One region of the Buttiauxella ferragutiae genome, then DNA from elsewhere that is predicted to be linked to it. Evidence: predicted binding sites of a transcription regulator. Region 1 holds the regulator's gene; each other region holds the start of a gene.

Region 1 (3,938 bases):
TTGGCAGTAACGACAGCGGAAAATCCTTTCCGGGATCGGTGGCGAAGAATAGTTGTTTGAATTACCACTCAAATCCAGTCGGTCTGCTATTCACAGGGGCGCAATTAAAACGCTTATAGCGTTTGAAGGCAAGAAGGGATCCAAAAACCAGATTGATCTCCTTAAATTAGACTTAAAATCAGTGGATTTGTTTATACATTAGAAAATTGTATGGTTTTTTGTGTGGTTAAAATATCACCAATTAAGCTTTTTTGATTTACATGTGGGCAAAAAAAACACAGGCCAGCAAGCTGACCTGTGGAAAGTTATTTTGACACTATTCAGCGATAAACGGGTTTTGCAGGGTAGATAAGCGATATCGTCATCCACCATTTGCGCCAGTTGTTACAGAGAGAAGTGTCGGATGACGCTTCGCTTATCCGATCTACGAAAAACTTGTCATCAGTGTCATAACTTACGCGGCTTACAGCACTTTATCGTTAACGATTAAACGCTCAGGCAACACAAAGGAAAACGTGGAACCTTTCCCTGGCTGGCTTTCGATATTCAGACGCGCATCGTGATGGCTTAACGCATGTTTCACTATTGCCAGGCCTAACCCACTACCACCTGTTTGCCTTGAACGCGCTTTATCCACTCGATAGAACCGCTCGGTCAGGCGTGGGATATGTTCCGCAGAAATACCAGGACCAGTATCTGCCACGCTAAAGCCCACACCACCCGCGACCCGTTTCCAGCTCACGGTAATTTGCGTCCCTTCCGGCGTATGGTTTACCGCGTTGTACACCAGGTTTGAAATCGCGCTACGTAGCTGTTCTTCATTACCGAAGACTTTGAGTGAGGGATCAATATCGAACTTTAGCGTCTGCCTTTGCTGACTCAGGGTTTGCGCTTCTCGCTCCACCACACGCAGCATCAGTGGCACATCAATCTTTTCATTGAGCACCATTGCCGGTGCCGCTTCAATTTTAGATAGCGTCAAAAGCTGTTTCACCAGACCTTCCATCCGCGAAGTTTGCTCGCGCATGGTGCCCAGAGCCTTGTCGCGCAGAGGCCCTTCAAGCGCCTGATCCTGCATCATCTCCAGATAACCTTGCAGTACCGTCAACGGAGTACGCAGTTCATGGCTAACGTTGGCAAAAAAGTTACGTCGCGCCCCTTCCAGTTGGTGCATCTGCGTGACATCACGTGCCACCATCAGCCACTGCTCGTCGCTGTATGGCATCACACGGAATTCCAGATGACGGCCATTGTTAAGCACCAGCGTCAACGGCCGGGCGAAATCTTTTTGCGTCAAATAGCGGGTAAATTCAGGGTAACGCAGCAAGTTAAGGATGTTCTGCCCGTTATCGTCCGGCCAGCGTAACCCCAGCAACTGTTGGGCCAGCCCGTTACACCAAAAAATGGTCCCTTCTTCGGTAGTCAGCACTACCGCATCGGGCAGTGATTCCGCGCCGCTGCGAAAGCGTTTGATTAAATTGCCTAATTCTTTACGGCGTTTTTTATTACGCAGCTGCATTTGATGAAGACCGTATAACAACGGATCCCAGCTCCCGCGACCAGGGGGCGGTGTCATACTGCGATCAACCCACAACCACCACGACAAACGAAGCAAATTCCAGAAATGCCAAACCAGCAGTCCTGTGACCGCCAGTAATAAAAACCAGGGTAAATAGCCAAAAATAAGGCCCAAGATGACAGCAGGTAAGCAACAGAGCAGCAGCTCCATCACCAACCTTTTCCATGACAGCCGTTCCAGCACGCGTCACTCTCCTGATAAGGAACTAAAAGCGGGTTGAGAACCGATAACCCGTACCGCGTACTGTTTGTACCATTCGATCATGCCCGCTATGCTCGAGCGCTTTACGCAACCGCCTGATATGTACGTCCACTGTTCTGTCTTCGACATACACATTGGTGCCCCATACATGGTTAAGCAACTGTTCACGGCTATATACCCGTTCCGGATGCGTCATAAAGAAGTGTAATAACTTAAATTCAGTTGGGCCCATGTCCAGCGGGTTTTCACCGGTCATCACGCGATGCGATGAAGGGTCAAGGCTCAGCCCGTGCATCTCAATAACCTCTTCCACCGCCATCGGAGAGATTCGGCGCATCACAGCTTTAATGCGCGCCACCAGCTCCTTCGGTGAAAACGGCTTGGTAATATAGTCATCGGCACCAACTTCCAGGCCACGCACGCGATCTTCTTCTTCACCTCGTGCTGTCAGCATCATTACCGGGATTTCCCGCGTCAATGCTTCACGCTTCAGGTGCTTGATAAACTGAATACCCGAGCCGCCTGGCAACATCCAGTCCAGTAAAATCAGGTCCGGGAAGGGTTCGATAAGCAGATTCACTGCACTGTCATAATCTTCCGCTTCTACAGGCTGAAAACCGTTTTGCTCAAGCACAAAGCTCACCATTTCACGGATTGGAGCTTCATCTTCTACGACTAAAATACGCTTCGCCATGATTCGCCCTGCTCAAGGAATAATTATAGTTGTTTCAATGCGGCGCCATTATGCGTCAGATTTATGACAGATTTATGAAAAACATGACTGTTTAGTGACTCATCAATTTGATTTATGACACAGAGACCTATGCCGTTTTCCGCCTCGCCCCCTTATAATCGAGGCCTCGCTTTTAAGCCACCGGACAGGTTATGCGCATAATTCACACATCAGACTGGCACCTTGGTCAAAATTTTTATACCAAAAGCCGCGGGCCGGAGCATCAGGCTTTTCTTGAATGGCTGCTGAAAGCTGCCGTTGAACATGATGTGGATGCAATAATCGTCGCGGGCGATATTTTTGATACTGGCTCGCCACCAAGCTATGCGCGAGAACTGTATAACCGCTTTGTGGTGCAACTCCAGTCTACCGGCTGCTCACTGGTGGTGCTCGCCGGTAACCATGACTCAGTTGCCACATTGAACGAGTCCCGTGAACTGATGGCGTGTCTTAACACTTATGTCGTCGCCAGCGCACGCCACGATACCAGCCAGCAGGCAATTGTGCTGAATACGAAAGATGGCGCGCCTGGCGCTATTCTCTGCCCCATTCCCTTTCTGCGGCCACGCGATATTCAAAACAGTCTGGCGGGTTTATCCGGCCATGAAAAGCAGCGTTCATTAATGGAAGCGATCGGTGAACATTATCAGCAGTGTTTTAGCGCCGCTTGCGTTCTGCGCGCTGACGCGCAGTTGCCAATTATCGCCACCGGGCATTTAACCACCGTCGGCGTGACGAAAAGTGACGCCGTGCGTGACATCTATATTGGCACACTCGACGCTTTCCCGGCGCAGCATTTCCCGGATGCCGATTACATTGCCCTGGGCCATATTCACCGTGCGCAATTAATTGGTGGCACCGAACATATCCGCTACAGCGGCTCACCAATACCGTTAAGTTTTGACGAAACCGGTAAGACCAAAAGTGTTTATCTGGTTGAATTTTCAGAAGGTAAACTTCATGAAGTCACCCCACTTACGGTACCAGTTAGCCAGCCGCTGGCGGTGATCAAAGGTTCGCTGAACGAAATTGAACAGCAGCTTGAACAATGGCGCGATGCACCGACAGAACCCAAAGTGTGGCTGGATATTGAAATCGCCACCGATGAATATCTGCATGATATGCAGCGCCATATTCAACAGCTAACCGAAACGCTGCCTGTTGAAGTGGTTTTGCTGCGCCGTAGCCGTGAGCAGCGCGAGCGTGTTATTGCTCAACAACATAAAGAAACCCTAAGTGAATTGACGGTTGAAGAGGTTTTTGAACGCCGCCTGGTTCAGGAAGAAACCACTGAAGAACGCGCAAAACGCCTGCGCACTCTGTTTGCCCAAACGGTCGCCAGCCTGCATGACGCGGAGGAACAAGCATGAAAATCCTCAGTCTGCGATTGAAAAACCTCAACTCCCTGAAAGGGGAATGGAAAAT
Region 2 (3,938 bases), 1.3 Mb from region 1:
AGATCTGGCCGGAATATTCCAGCGCCTCACTGGCTCTTAGTGACGCCCACCGTATTTACGCGGCAAAATTTAACGATCGGCTATTAGGCGCGGTACGCGTCACACTTGCGGGTGCCGAAGGCGCTTTAGATTCGCTGCGGGTACGTGAAATTACCCGTCGTCGTGGCGTTGGGCAGTATTTAGTCGAAGAGGTGATTCGCGATAACCCAGGCATCACCAGTTGGTGGATGAGTGACGTTGGTGTGGAAGAGCGTGATGTTATGACGGCGTTTATGCGGGCGGTAGGGTTTGCGGAGCAAAGTGGTGGTTGGGGGAAATGAGATGAATGCGTCGGATGACGCTGGCGCTTATCCGACCTACGAAAACCGTGCCCTGTAGGGTGGATAAGCGCCAGCGTCATCCAGCAAAATACCCGCTCTACAAGAGCGGGTATTGTAAAACTTACTTAGCGTCAGTCGCTGTACCGTTGGCATGCCAGGTAAACACGCCAAACTCAAAGCCTTTCAAATCCCCTTTCGCATCCCAGCTCAATGGACCCATTACGGTTTCCACAGAAGCGCCTTTCAGATAAGTAGCGATTTCAGCCGGATCTTCTGACTTGTTCAGGCCCGCAGCCAGAGATTGCAGCGCTGCGTAGGTTGTCCAGACGAATGCGCCACTTGGGTCTTGTTTCTTCGCTTTGATGGCATCCACAACTGGTTTGTTCGCAGGAACCTGGTCGTAGTTCTTAGGTTTGGTGACTAACAAGCCTTCAGCAGATTCGCCGGCGATGTTAGACAGAGAAACGTTTGCCACACCTTCTGGCCCCATGAACTGAGTTTTCAGGCCTGCTGCGCGAGACTGACGCAGGATCTGGCCCATTTCTGGGTGGTAACCACCGTAATACACGAAGTCGATGCTTTCTTTCTTCAGACGCGCTACCAGCGTGGAGAAGTCTTTCTCGCCGGCAGTGATACCGTCAAAGAACACTACGTTTGCGCCGCCTTTTTTCAGGTTGTCCTGAACAGAGCGAGCCAGGCCTTCGCCGTACTGTTGTTTGTCATGAATGATCGCGATGTTTTTCGGTTTTACGTGATCAAGAATGTATTTTGCCGCCGTTGGGCCCTGATCAGAATCCAGGCCGGTAGTACGCATTGTCAGTTTGTAACCACGCGCAGTCAGCTCAGGTGCTGTTGCCGCCGGGGTAATCATCAGAATGCCTTCGTCCTCGTAGATGTCAGACGCAGGCTGAGTGGAAGAAGAACACAGGTGGCCGATAACGTATTTGATGCCATCGTTAACCACTTTGTTGGCGACCGCTACCGCTTGTTTCGGGTCACAAGCGTCGTCGTATTTGGTGATAACCAGTTTGTCGCCTTTGATGCCGCCTTTGGCATTAATATCTGCAACCGCTTGTTCTGCACCGGTAAATTCCTGGTCGCCATATTGTGCAACCGGGCCAGACATCGCCCCAACTACCGCTACTTTGATATCCTTCGCAAATGCCGCGTTGCTCATCGCAAGTGCAATACAACCAGCCAATAATGCTTTGCCCTTCATTTTCATCCTGAGATCCCCATTTTTGTTGTGATTGGTATTTGTTGTGTTGTTTTGGCACGGTTTTATTTTTGATTGACGAATACCGCGTGTGCCTTCGCCGCACTCAGAGTTAAAAACATACCCGAATTTGCGGCTTTTGGAATAACAATTTTTTCACAAGTTGAATGGGAAAGTGACAGGCATAAAAAAACCGCCCCGGAAGGCGGTTTTTTATCTGACGAAATAACTTACGCTTCGATGGCCATGCGCAGTTTTTTCATCGCGTTCTTTTCAAGCTGGCGTACACGCTCAGCGGAAACGCCGTAACGGTCGGCCAGTTCTTGCAGCGTGCTTTTGTTGTCTTCATCAAGCCAACGGGCACGGATAATATCCTGGCTGCGTTCATCCAGACCTAGCATGGCATCGCTGAGTTTATCAGCCGCGTGCGATTCCCAGTTGTCGTCTTCAATGCCATCGGCAAAGTTAGAAGACTTATCCTGCAAGAACAGCACAGGAGCCATTGGCGCGCTGTCTGAATCGTCGTCGTTGCCCATGTCGAACGTCATGTCCTGCGCCGCCATGCGCGATTCCATTTCACGGACATCTTTGCTGGAAACCCCCAGCTCGTTGGCGACCATTTCCACTTCGTCCTGGTTGAACCAACCCAGACGTTGCTTGGTTTTACGCAGGTTAAAGAACAACTTACGTTGTGCTTTAGTGGTTGCCACTTTCACAATACGCCAGTTACGCAGCACGTATTCGTGAATTTCAGCTTTAATCCAGTGCACAGCAAACGACACCAGACGGACACCCACTTCCGGGTTAAAGCGGCGCACAGCCTTCATCAGGCCGATGTTGCCTTCCTGAATCAAGTCAGCCTGCGGCAAGCCATAGCCCGAGTAATTACGAGCGATATGAACAACAAAGCGCAGGTGAGACAGGATCAGCCTTTTCGCTGCTTCCAGATCGCCCTGGTAATGCAGCTTTTCAGCCAGCTCCTTCTCTTCCTCAGCCGTTAACATCGGCCAGGAATTAGCGGCCCGGATATAAGATTCCAGGTTACCAACAGGGGCTAAAGCTAAATTTTGCATTTCTTTGGTCATTCAAACCCTCTCTTAGAAACTAAAGTACAGGTTGCTACAATCTTGCTGCACCAGGCTATTCGCCAGGCGCCAAACCGTACCATTCACAGTAACCTCAGACAGTGAGGTTATCCACAAGTTCACTGTAAAGCTGTGCTTGTATTACACACAAAATGTGACAGAGCTATGAAACTGGGCAGGAGAAACACTAACCGAGGTGGGAGCGTGTCCCCTGCTGACGGGTACTTCGTAGCAGGGGACAAGTATATCAAAAAATTTTTACTCTGGGGTAAAACGACGTAAATGTTGCACGGTCGCGATCCACGCCGCCAGCCAACCGCTCATCGACGCCACCAGCAGCAACAGCAAGCATTCGTCGAAACCTAAGCCCGTGAGGTCAAACTTAGTGCCAAATACTTGTGCGACTTGCGTGACCGCAGAGGACAATCGCCACACCAGAATTTCAGTCAGAATCAGCGACAAAAATGCGCCGCTGAAACCTAACAGTGCACCACCGTACAGGAACGGGCGCAGGATAAATCCATCGGTAGCACCAATCAGTTTTTGCACGTTGATGGTGTCGCGACGGGCAAAGATGCTCAGACGTACGCTGTTACCAATCACCAGGAACACCGCTGCAACCATCAACACGCCAATCATTGCTGCGACACGCCCCACAAGACCGGTCAGCGAGGCAAGACGAGCAAACCAGCTGTCATCCATACGGACTTCATCGACACCGTTAATCCGTGCCACGCGGTCACGCAAGGTATTCAGATGGTCGGTAGTCTGGAAGTCGAGTTTTGGATTCACCACCGCAACCGCAGGCAGCGGGTTTTCTTCCAGCATATCCAGCGCGCCACCAAAGCCCGACCAGTTGCGGAACTCACCCAGCGCTTCGTCACGCGAAAGATAGTTAACTTTATCGACGCCCTCTTCCGCCTGAATCGCGCCGACGACTTGCTGCGCGGCGTTATCATCGAGCGCTTTGTCGAGATAAACGGTGATTTGCGGGGAAGGATAATATTGCGTAGCGGCCTGATTGACGTTCTTGTAAACCATGTAGCACACGCTTGGCAACGTCAGGGAAATGGCAATCACCATCACCGTCAGGAAGGTGGCTAAAGGCTTGCTGCGCAGGTCTTGTAAAGCACCCTGCCAGGCGTAACGGAATTGTTCGTTTACGCCGCCTTTGAGCGATTTACTTTTCGACTGAGGCCCTTTGCCGCGTTTTTTCACCGAGCGGCCTAAATCCCCTAACTTACTCAGCGAGTTGATTTTATCCAGCCTGTTGCTGAAGCGCTTTATATGATTGAGCGCGCTGCGTTTATTCACCTG
Region 3 (3,938 bases), 1.9 Mb from region 1:
GCAGGCGTTCCTGGGTTCGGGTTTCATCTTCAACCTGAAGATTCAGACGAATAGGGGAGTCGGCCAGAACCGGCGCTAAAGCAGGCAGCAACCAGGTTGCCAGGCTGTCGGCGTTGACCGCAAGTGACAGCAGCAGCGGGGTAGAACCGGTTTGTTCATCGCCCAGCCACTCTTCTTCAAGCAGTTCGACTTGACGCAGTAATGCCAGCAACTTTTGCCCTTGCTCGGTTGGACGAGGCGGAACAGTGCGTACTAACAATGGCTGGCCGAACATATTTTCCAGTTGCTTGATACGTTGCGAGACGGCGGATTGAGTAATACAGAGTTTTTGAGCGGCGCGCTCAAACCCTCGTTCACGAATTACGGCATCCAACGCCTGTAGCGTTCTATAGTCCGGGCGTTTCATTGTTGTTTGCTGACTCCTGTTTTTGTTATGGCTGCACTATGACATAAATTTGCCGCTGATCCAGACCAAATCCGCAATGTTCGTCCGAGTTCTGCGCCAATCGCAGGACATTTTTTGGCGGCTTGCTCTATAATGCGCGTCAGTTTTCACAGCACAGGCAATTAACCATGACGCAGGATGAACTGAAAAAAGCAGTCGGCTGGGCAGCATTACAATACGTGCAACCAGGCACTATCGTTGGTGTGGGTACCGGCTCAACCGCCGCGCACTTTATTGATGCTCTTGGGACTATCAAACATCAGATTGATGGTGCCGTTTCTAGCTCCGACGCTTCCACCGCCAAACTGAAAAGCCTTGGTATCACTGTTTACGATCTCAACGAAGTGGATACCCTCGGTATCTATGTCGATGGTGCAGATGAGATCAACGGCCAGATGCAAATGATTAAAGGCGGCGGTGCAGCACTGACCCGCGAAAAGATCATCGCGTCTGTCGCGGAAAAGTTTATTTGTATCGCCGATTCGTCCAAGCAGGTGGGCATCCTGGGTAACTTCCCACTGCCAGTGGAAGTGATTCCAATGGCTCGTAGTTGCGTGGCGCGCGCACTGGTCAAGCTGGGCGGTCGCCCGGAATACCGCCAGGGCGTAGTAACCGATAACGGCAACATCATTCTTGATGTTTACGGCCTCAGCATCGTTGAGCCTATCGCGCTCGAAAATGCGATTAACGGCTTGCCTGGCGTGGTCACCGTGGGGCTGTTTGCTAACCGTGGTGCGGATGTTGCGTTGATTGGTACTGCTGATGGTGTGAAAACCATTGTGAAATGATCTGGGGGGCGTTTTATACCCGTCATACTTCAAGTTGCAGGGGTGTTGGCTGCACTCACAAACCCGAATCACTTACCTGAGTAAGCTCATCGGGATTTGTTCACTTGCCGCCTACCAACAACTCGAATTATTTTGGGTATATACGCCCCATATCCATATAAAAAATGACAAAATAATCTAACGCTAAATTTGGTGACATATGTCACATTCCTGCCAACCACCTGCTGTTCATTCCTGATTCTCTCTGCTACTCAGAGTTTTGTGCTGCCCCATGCCGCTTATTCCTTTTTTGCTTTGCGGACTGCGCAATCGTTTATATTGCCCCGCCCGTATTTTTTGATATTTTGGCAGAAGGGTGTCTTATCACACAGCACAACATCAGTACTAAAAATAGGGTCGGGAAATGGCAAAAGTATCACTGGATAAAGACAAGATTAAATTCCTGCTGGTGGAAGGTGTACACCAGAAAGCCGTGGATAACCTTCGCGCAGCAGGCTATACCAACATCGAATACCATAAAGGCGCGCTGGACAGCGATGCCCTGAAAGAGTCGATCCGTGATGCGCATTTCATCGGTCTGCGTTCCCGTACCAACTTAACTGAAGATGTTCTGGCCGTGGCTGAAAGGCTGGTGGCTGTCGGCTGCTTCTGTATTGGTACAAACCAGGTCGACCTGGATGCTGCCGCTAAACGTGGCGTTCCGGTGTTTAATGCCCCATTCTCTAACACGCGTTCTGTAGCTGAACTGGTTATCGGCCAACTGCTATTACTGCTGCGTGGCGTTCCGGAAGCTAACGCCAAAGCACACCGTGGTGTGTGGAATAAACTGGCGGTTGGCTCTTATGAAGCACGCGGTAAAAAACTCGGCATTATTGGTTACGGCCATATCGGGACTCAGTTGGGGATTCTGGCTGAAGCGCTGGGTATGCACGTTTACTTCTACGATATCGAAAACAAACTGACGCTGGGTAACGCGACTCAGGTTCAGCATCTTTCTGACCTGCTCAATATGAGCGATGTGGTGAGTCTGCATGTGCCTGAAAATGCCTCTACCAAGAACATGATTGGCGTCAACGAACTGGCGCTGATGAAGCCGGGCGCACTGCTGATCAACTGCGCACGTGGCACGGTTGTTGATATTCCTGCATTGTGTGATTCGCTGGCGCGTAAGCATCTGGCAGGTGCTGCAATCGACGTATTCCCGACTGAACCGGCAACTAACAGCGATCCATTCACTTCGCCACTGTGTGAGTTTGATAACGTGATCCTGACTCCGCACATTGGCGGCTCGACTCAGGAAGCACAGGAAAACATCGGTCTGGAAGTGGCTGGCAAACTGGCTAAATATTCCGATAACGGTTCTACACTCTCTGCGGTGAATTTCCCGGAAGTTTCTCTGCCGTTACACGGTGGCAGCACCAGCCGTTTACTGCACATTCACGAAAACCGCCCGGGGATTTTGACCGCGCTGAACCAGATTTTTGCCGAGCAGGGTATCAACATCGCCGCTCAGTATCTGCAAACCACTCCGCAGATGGGCTATGTGGTTATTGATGTCGATGCCGAAGAAGATGTTGCTGAAGCTGCGCTGAAATCGATGAAGGCGATTCCGGGGACTATCCGCGCCCGTCTGCTGTACTAATTAAATAATTGGGGAGCTAATCTGGCTCCCCACTTGACTCTTAAAATCCGTTTCCAGAGTTGTTTTTTTCGCGTGTCCCACTGATAGTTAAGCTTTTAGTCATACGGCGAAGCTACATGACCAGTACATTCTTAAAATCCGGTGCCTTTATACTTCTGCTGATTCTCATCTATACGGGGTTTAGCACTACGGATCGGCTCACCTGGCTGATGGAAGTGACTCCAGTCATTATCATTGTTCCTCTGCTTTTAGCGACCCACTCGCGTTTTCCCCTTACGCCATTGCTCTATTTTTTGATTTTCCTGCATGCCATTATTTTGATGGTTGGCGGTTTATACACCTACGCCAAAGTGCCGATGGGTTTTGAGGTTCAGGAGTGGTTGGGTCTGAGTCGTAATCCCTATGACAAGCTTGGCCATTTTTTCCAGGGGCTAGTTCCTGCGCTGGCGGCACGTGAGATTTTGATTCGTGGTGGCTATGTTCATGGGCGCAAAATGGTCGCGTTTCTGGTGTGCTGCATAGCACTCGCCATCAGTGCCGTATATGAACTGATTGAATGGGCGGCAGCGCTGGCATTGGGGCAGGGGGCTGACGAGTTTTTGGGGACTCAGGGTGATATTTGGGACACGCAATCAGATATGTTTTGTGCGCTTCTTGGCGCACTGACCACGGTCTTGATATTGCAATACTGGCATACCAAACAACTGCTCAAACTGCGTATCGCCTGACGCTACCATTCCCAAACTCGCGATGGCGTCACCACTGCGGGCAAGGGAATATCCCACTCTTCAGCGGGTAAGGCCGGAACATGCTGGCAATCATGTGCCAGCCCAACCGGCCACAAACCATGCTGCTGCCAGTTTTGCAACGTCCTGTCGTAGAAACCACCGCCCATTCCCAGCCTTTGTCCTTGCTCATCAAACGCGACTAATGGCGTAATCAGCACATCCAGTTTATCCAGCGGCAATACATCACGGACATCAAGCTTCGGCTCAAGAATCTTCAGGCGATTCATCACCAAATGGCTATTTTCGCTATAGCGCAAAAACAACAGGTTGCCTTT
Region 4 (3,938 bases), 1.3 Mb from region 1:
TAGCTGTCATGGAAGAGTTGTTTGAAATTTTCCAGGCCAACAAACGTGCTTGAAAGCCCAAACGGATCGACATTTTGCAGTGAATACCACAACGCTTCGCCCGCAGGCCAAATAAAAAAGATAATGGTGATAAGCAGTTGCGGCAGCACTAGCGCATACGGCAGCCAGCCGGAACGGAACACCGGACGAGAAGATGACATAGCGTGACTCTTATAAATAGCATTGTCGCCCTCACCCCGACCCTCTCCCCCAGGAGAGGGGGAAAAGAAAGTCCCCTCGCCCTCAGGGAGAGGGTTAGGGTGAGGGTTGTTTATCAGGACTTAGTCGATTGCTCGAAACGGCGCAGCAACTGATTACCACGCTCAACCGCGCTATCTAATGCTTGCTGAGGGGTTTTCTTGCCGGTCCATACCGATTCCAGCTCTTCATCCACAACGGCACGAATCTGCGGCATGTTGCCCAGACGCAAGCCTTTAGTGAACGGCAATGGCGGCTTGTTCAGCATCTGGCGCGTGGCGATATCAGCACCTGGGTTTTTCTCGTAAAAGCCTTGTTCACGCGTCAGGTCGTAAGCAGCTTTAGTGATAGGTAAGTAACCGGTTTTCTGGTGCCATTCAGCCGCAATTTCTGGTTGAGTGAGGAACTGCATAAACTCGGCAACGCCTTTGTAAGTCGTGGCGTCTTTACCCTGCATCACCCACAAACTTGCCCCGCCGATAATGGCGTTTTGTGGCGCATTCGGGATGGTTGCGTCGTAAGGCATCATGCCCACGCCGTAGTTGAATTTGGCGTATTGACGGATATCAGCCAGCGAGCCAGAAGACGCGGTGGTGATGGCGCAATCCCCGCTGTAGAACTTTTCGGTAGATTCATCTTTGCGGCCAAAGTAGCTGAAATCGCCCTTCTTGTTCAGCTCTTCCAGCATCGCAATGTGTTTCACTTGCTCGGGTTTGTTGAATTCCAGAACCGCATCGGTGCCATCAAAACCGTTGTTTTTGGTGGCAACCGGCAGGCCGTTCCAGGCGCTGAAGTTTTCGATTTGAATCCAGCCTTGCCAGCCACTGGCATAACCGCATTTCATGCCTGCCGCTTTAAGTTTGGCGGTGTACTCGGCCAGGTCTTGCCAGGTTTTTGGTGGCTGATCCGGGTTCAGGCCAGCTTTCTTAAAGGCGTCTTTGTTGTAATACAGAACTGGCGTGGAGCTGTTAAATGGTTGGGAGAGCAGACGCCCGGTTTTTGAATCGGTGTAGTAACCGGAAACCGTTGGCACAAACTGAGATTCGTCGAACTTAATGCCTGCATCGCTAAAAACTTCATATACCGGCTTGATGGCTTTCGAGGCCATCATGGTCGCCGTACCCACTTCATAAACCTGCAAAATGGCTGGCGCATTGCCCGAACGGAAAGCCGCAATCCCTGCCGCCAGGTTTTGTTCGTAATTACCTTTATACACCGGGACAATTTTGTAATCAGGGTGCGTCTGGTTGAAGCGTTGAGCCAGTGAATCGACTTCTTTGCCCAGCTCACCTTCCATTGAATGCCAGAACGGAATGGAGGTGGCGGCGATAGCGCTGCTGCTAAGTACGCATCCAAGCGCAAGGCAAAGTGTTGTGAGTCGTAACGATGCAGTCATGTGTATATCCCTGGAGGTTGTCATTAGGTCACTGCGCGAAAATACGCGTTTTTGTTCGCATCAAAACATGACATGCGCGAATGACAGAAAAATAACCGTGGGGTGACAGAATTGTTACAGTGAGGTGAAGGGAAAGTGGTGATCGGAGTATTGTCATAAAAAAGGAGCCAAACGGCTCCTTGTTGATTAAGCGATAATTTAGCCGCCGAGGTAGGCGCTACGCACCGCTTCGTTAGCCAGCAGCGCGTCGCCGGTGTCTTCCAGTACCACGTGGCCGTTTTCCAGCACGTAGCCACGGTCAGCGAGTTTCAGCGCCTGGTTGGCGTTCTGCTCGACGAGGAAGATGGTCATGCCTTCGCTGCGCAGCTGCTCGATGGTATCGAAAATCTGCTGAATGATGATTGGCGCGAGGCCAAGCGACGGCTCGTCCAGCAGCAGTAAGCGCGGTTGGCTCATCAGCGCACGGCCAATCGCCAGCATTTGCTGTTCACCGCCGGACATGGTTCCCGCACGTTGAATACGGCGTTCCAGCAGGCGCGGGAACAGTTCGTATACGCGTTGGATGCGTTCATGATACTGGTCGCGTTCCGCGAAGAAGCCGCCCATCGCCAGGTTTTCTTCCACCGTCATACGTGAAAACACACGGCGGCCTTCCGGCACAATCGCCACCGCTTCACGCATGATGCGAGCGGTGTGCCAGTCGGTGATGTCTTTGCCATCAAAGGTAATCTTGCCGCTGGATGCGCGCGGGTCACCGCACAGTGTACCCAACAGCGTGGTTTTGCCCGCACCGTTCGCACCAATCAGAGTGACGATTTCGCCCTGTTTAATATGCAGACTGACCCCGTGAAGCGCCTGGATTTTTCCGTAATGGGCGCTCACCTGGTTAAATGACAACATGATATTTTCCATCTTTGCCTCACCCATTCTTATGCTTCACCCAGATACGCGCGGATTACGTCAGGGTTATTCCGGATTTGTTCCGGTGTGCCGTTCGCAAGCGGCGTCCCCTGGTTTACCACGTAAATCCTGTCAGAAATGCCCATGACCAGTTTCATGTCGTGCTCGATTAACAGCACGGTGGTGTTGTGGTGGTTACGTAACTCCATGATTAACTCGTCGAGTTCGTGGGTTTCTTTCGGGTTAAGGCCTGCGGCGGGTTCATCGAGCATCAGGATTTCTGGTTGCGTCACCATACAACGCGCAATCTCCAGGCGACGCTGATCGCCATACGCAAGGTTGCTTGCCTGGCGGTTGGCCTGCTCAAGCAGACCGATACGGTCAAGCCAGATGGCTGCACGATCCAGCGCTTCGCTTTGTGAGCGGCGGAAAGCAGGTGTTTTCAGTAAACCAGCAAACACGCCGGTTTTCAGTTGCTGATGTTGAGCCACCAGCAAGTTTTCAATCACGGTCATTTCACGGAACAGACGCACGTGCTGGAAAGTACGCACCACACCCATCCGCGCGATTTGTTGGCCTGGCAGACCTTCAAGGTGCTGGTCGCGCAACAGAATCGTACCGCCTGATGGCTTGTAAAAACCGGTCAGGCAGTTAAATACCGTGGTTTTACCGGCACCGTTCGGGCCGATTAACGAAACAATTTCTTGTGGATGCAGTTCCAGAGAAACATTGTTTACGGCGAGCAGGCCGCCAAAACGCATCATCAAGCCGTTTACGGATAACAATGGCTGACTCATGCCTGCTCTCCTTTCACTTGTTCCACTTGCTCTTTTTTAAGCTTCAACTGAGGGCGTGACATTGGCAGCAAGCCTTGTGGACGCCAGATCATCATCAGCACCATCAGGCCACCGAGCACCAGCATGCTGTATTCGTTGAGATCACGCATCAGTTCGCGTGACACCACCAACAGGACTGCGGCGAGGATAACGGCAAATTGCGAGCCCATACCGCCTAGCACGACGATCGCCAGCACGAATGCAGATTCGGCAAAGGTGAAGGATTCCGGGCTCACAAAGCCCTGACGGGCCGCAAACAGCGTACCGGCAAAGCCTGCGAACGCGGCGCTGATGGTAAAGGCGGTCAGTTTGATGCGCGTCGGGTTCAGGCCCAGCGAGCGGCAGGCGATTTCGTCTTCACGCAATGCTTCCCATGCGCGACCGAGCGGCATACGCAGCAAGCGGTTAATCACAAACAGCGACAACACCACTAATAGCAACGCGACGAGGTACAGGAAGATAATGCGGTCACCGGGGTTATACGCAACGTTGAAGAAGTTGCTAAAGGTATCCCAACCCCCTTCACGCGCGCTACGGCTGAATTCCAGACCAAACAACGTTGGTTTTGG

What was found. The regulator PhoB, encoded in region 1, activates phosphate uptake and scavenging genes when phosphate is short. The targets are predictions, from matches to a motif close to CTGTCATAAAACTGNCNNAT.
Region 2: a site for PhoB is predicted at 2,774-2,793, ahead of rpoH (RNA polymerase sigma factor RpoH). Genes of this name have one in related genera too.
Region 3: a site for PhoB is predicted at 1,431-1,450, ahead of serA (phosphoglycerate dehydrogenase). Genes of this name have one in related genera too.
Region 4: a site for PhoB is predicted at 1,734-1,753, ahead of ugpB (sn-glycerol-3-phosphate ABC transporter substrate-binding protein UgpB). Genes of this name have one in related genera too.

Annotation. Positions count from the first base shown of each region.
Region 1 covers NZ_CP093332.1:4,173,161-4,177,098, forward strand. Annotated here, with positions in the region: gene phoR (phosphate regulon sensor histidine kinase PhoR) at 464-1,762, opposite strand; gene phoB (phosphate response regulator transcription factor PhoB) at 1,785-2,474, opposite strand; gene sbcD (exonuclease subunit SbcD) at 2,666-3,883, shown strand; gene sbcC (exonuclease subunit SbcC) at 3,880-3,938, shown strand, end outside.
Region 2 covers NZ_CP093332.1:167,213-171,150, reverse strand. Annotated here, with positions in the region: gene panM (aspartate 1-decarboxylase autocleavage activator PanM) at 1-320, shown strand, start outside; gene MNO13_RS00725 (branched-chain amino acid ABC transporter substrate-binding protein) at 442-1,545, opposite strand; gene rpoH (RNA polymerase sigma factor RpoH) at 1,767-2,621, opposite strand; gene ftsX (permease-like cell division protein FtsX) at 2,880-3,938, opposite strand, start outside; gene ftsE (cell division ATP-binding protein FtsE) at 3,928-3,938, opposite strand, start outside.
Region 3 covers NZ_CP093332.1:810,989-814,926, forward strand. Annotated here, with positions in the region: gene argP (DNA-binding transcriptional regulator ArgP) at 1-406, opposite strand, end outside; gene rpiA (ribose-5-phosphate isomerase RpiA) at 574-1,233, shown strand; gene serA (phosphoglycerate dehydrogenase) at 1,637-2,875, shown strand; gene MNO13_RS03760 (DUF2238 domain-containing protein) at 2,992-3,603, shown strand; gene MNO13_RS03765 (5-formyltetrahydrofolate cyclo-ligase) at 3,606-3,938, opposite strand, start outside.
Region 4 covers NZ_CP093332.1:174,411-178,348, reverse strand. Annotated here, with positions in the region: gene ugpA (sn-glycerol-3-phosphate ABC transporter permease UgpA) at 1-200, opposite strand, end outside; gene ugpB (sn-glycerol-3-phosphate ABC transporter substrate-binding protein UgpB) at 314-1,633, opposite strand; gene livF (high-affinity branched-chain amino acid ABC transporter ATP-binding protein LivF) at 1,832-2,545, opposite strand; gene livG (high-affinity branched-chain amino acid ABC transporter ATP-binding protein LivG) at 2,563-3,330, opposite strand; gene MNO13_RS00745 (high-affinity branched-chain amino acid ABC transporter permease LivM) at 3,327-3,938, opposite strand, start outside.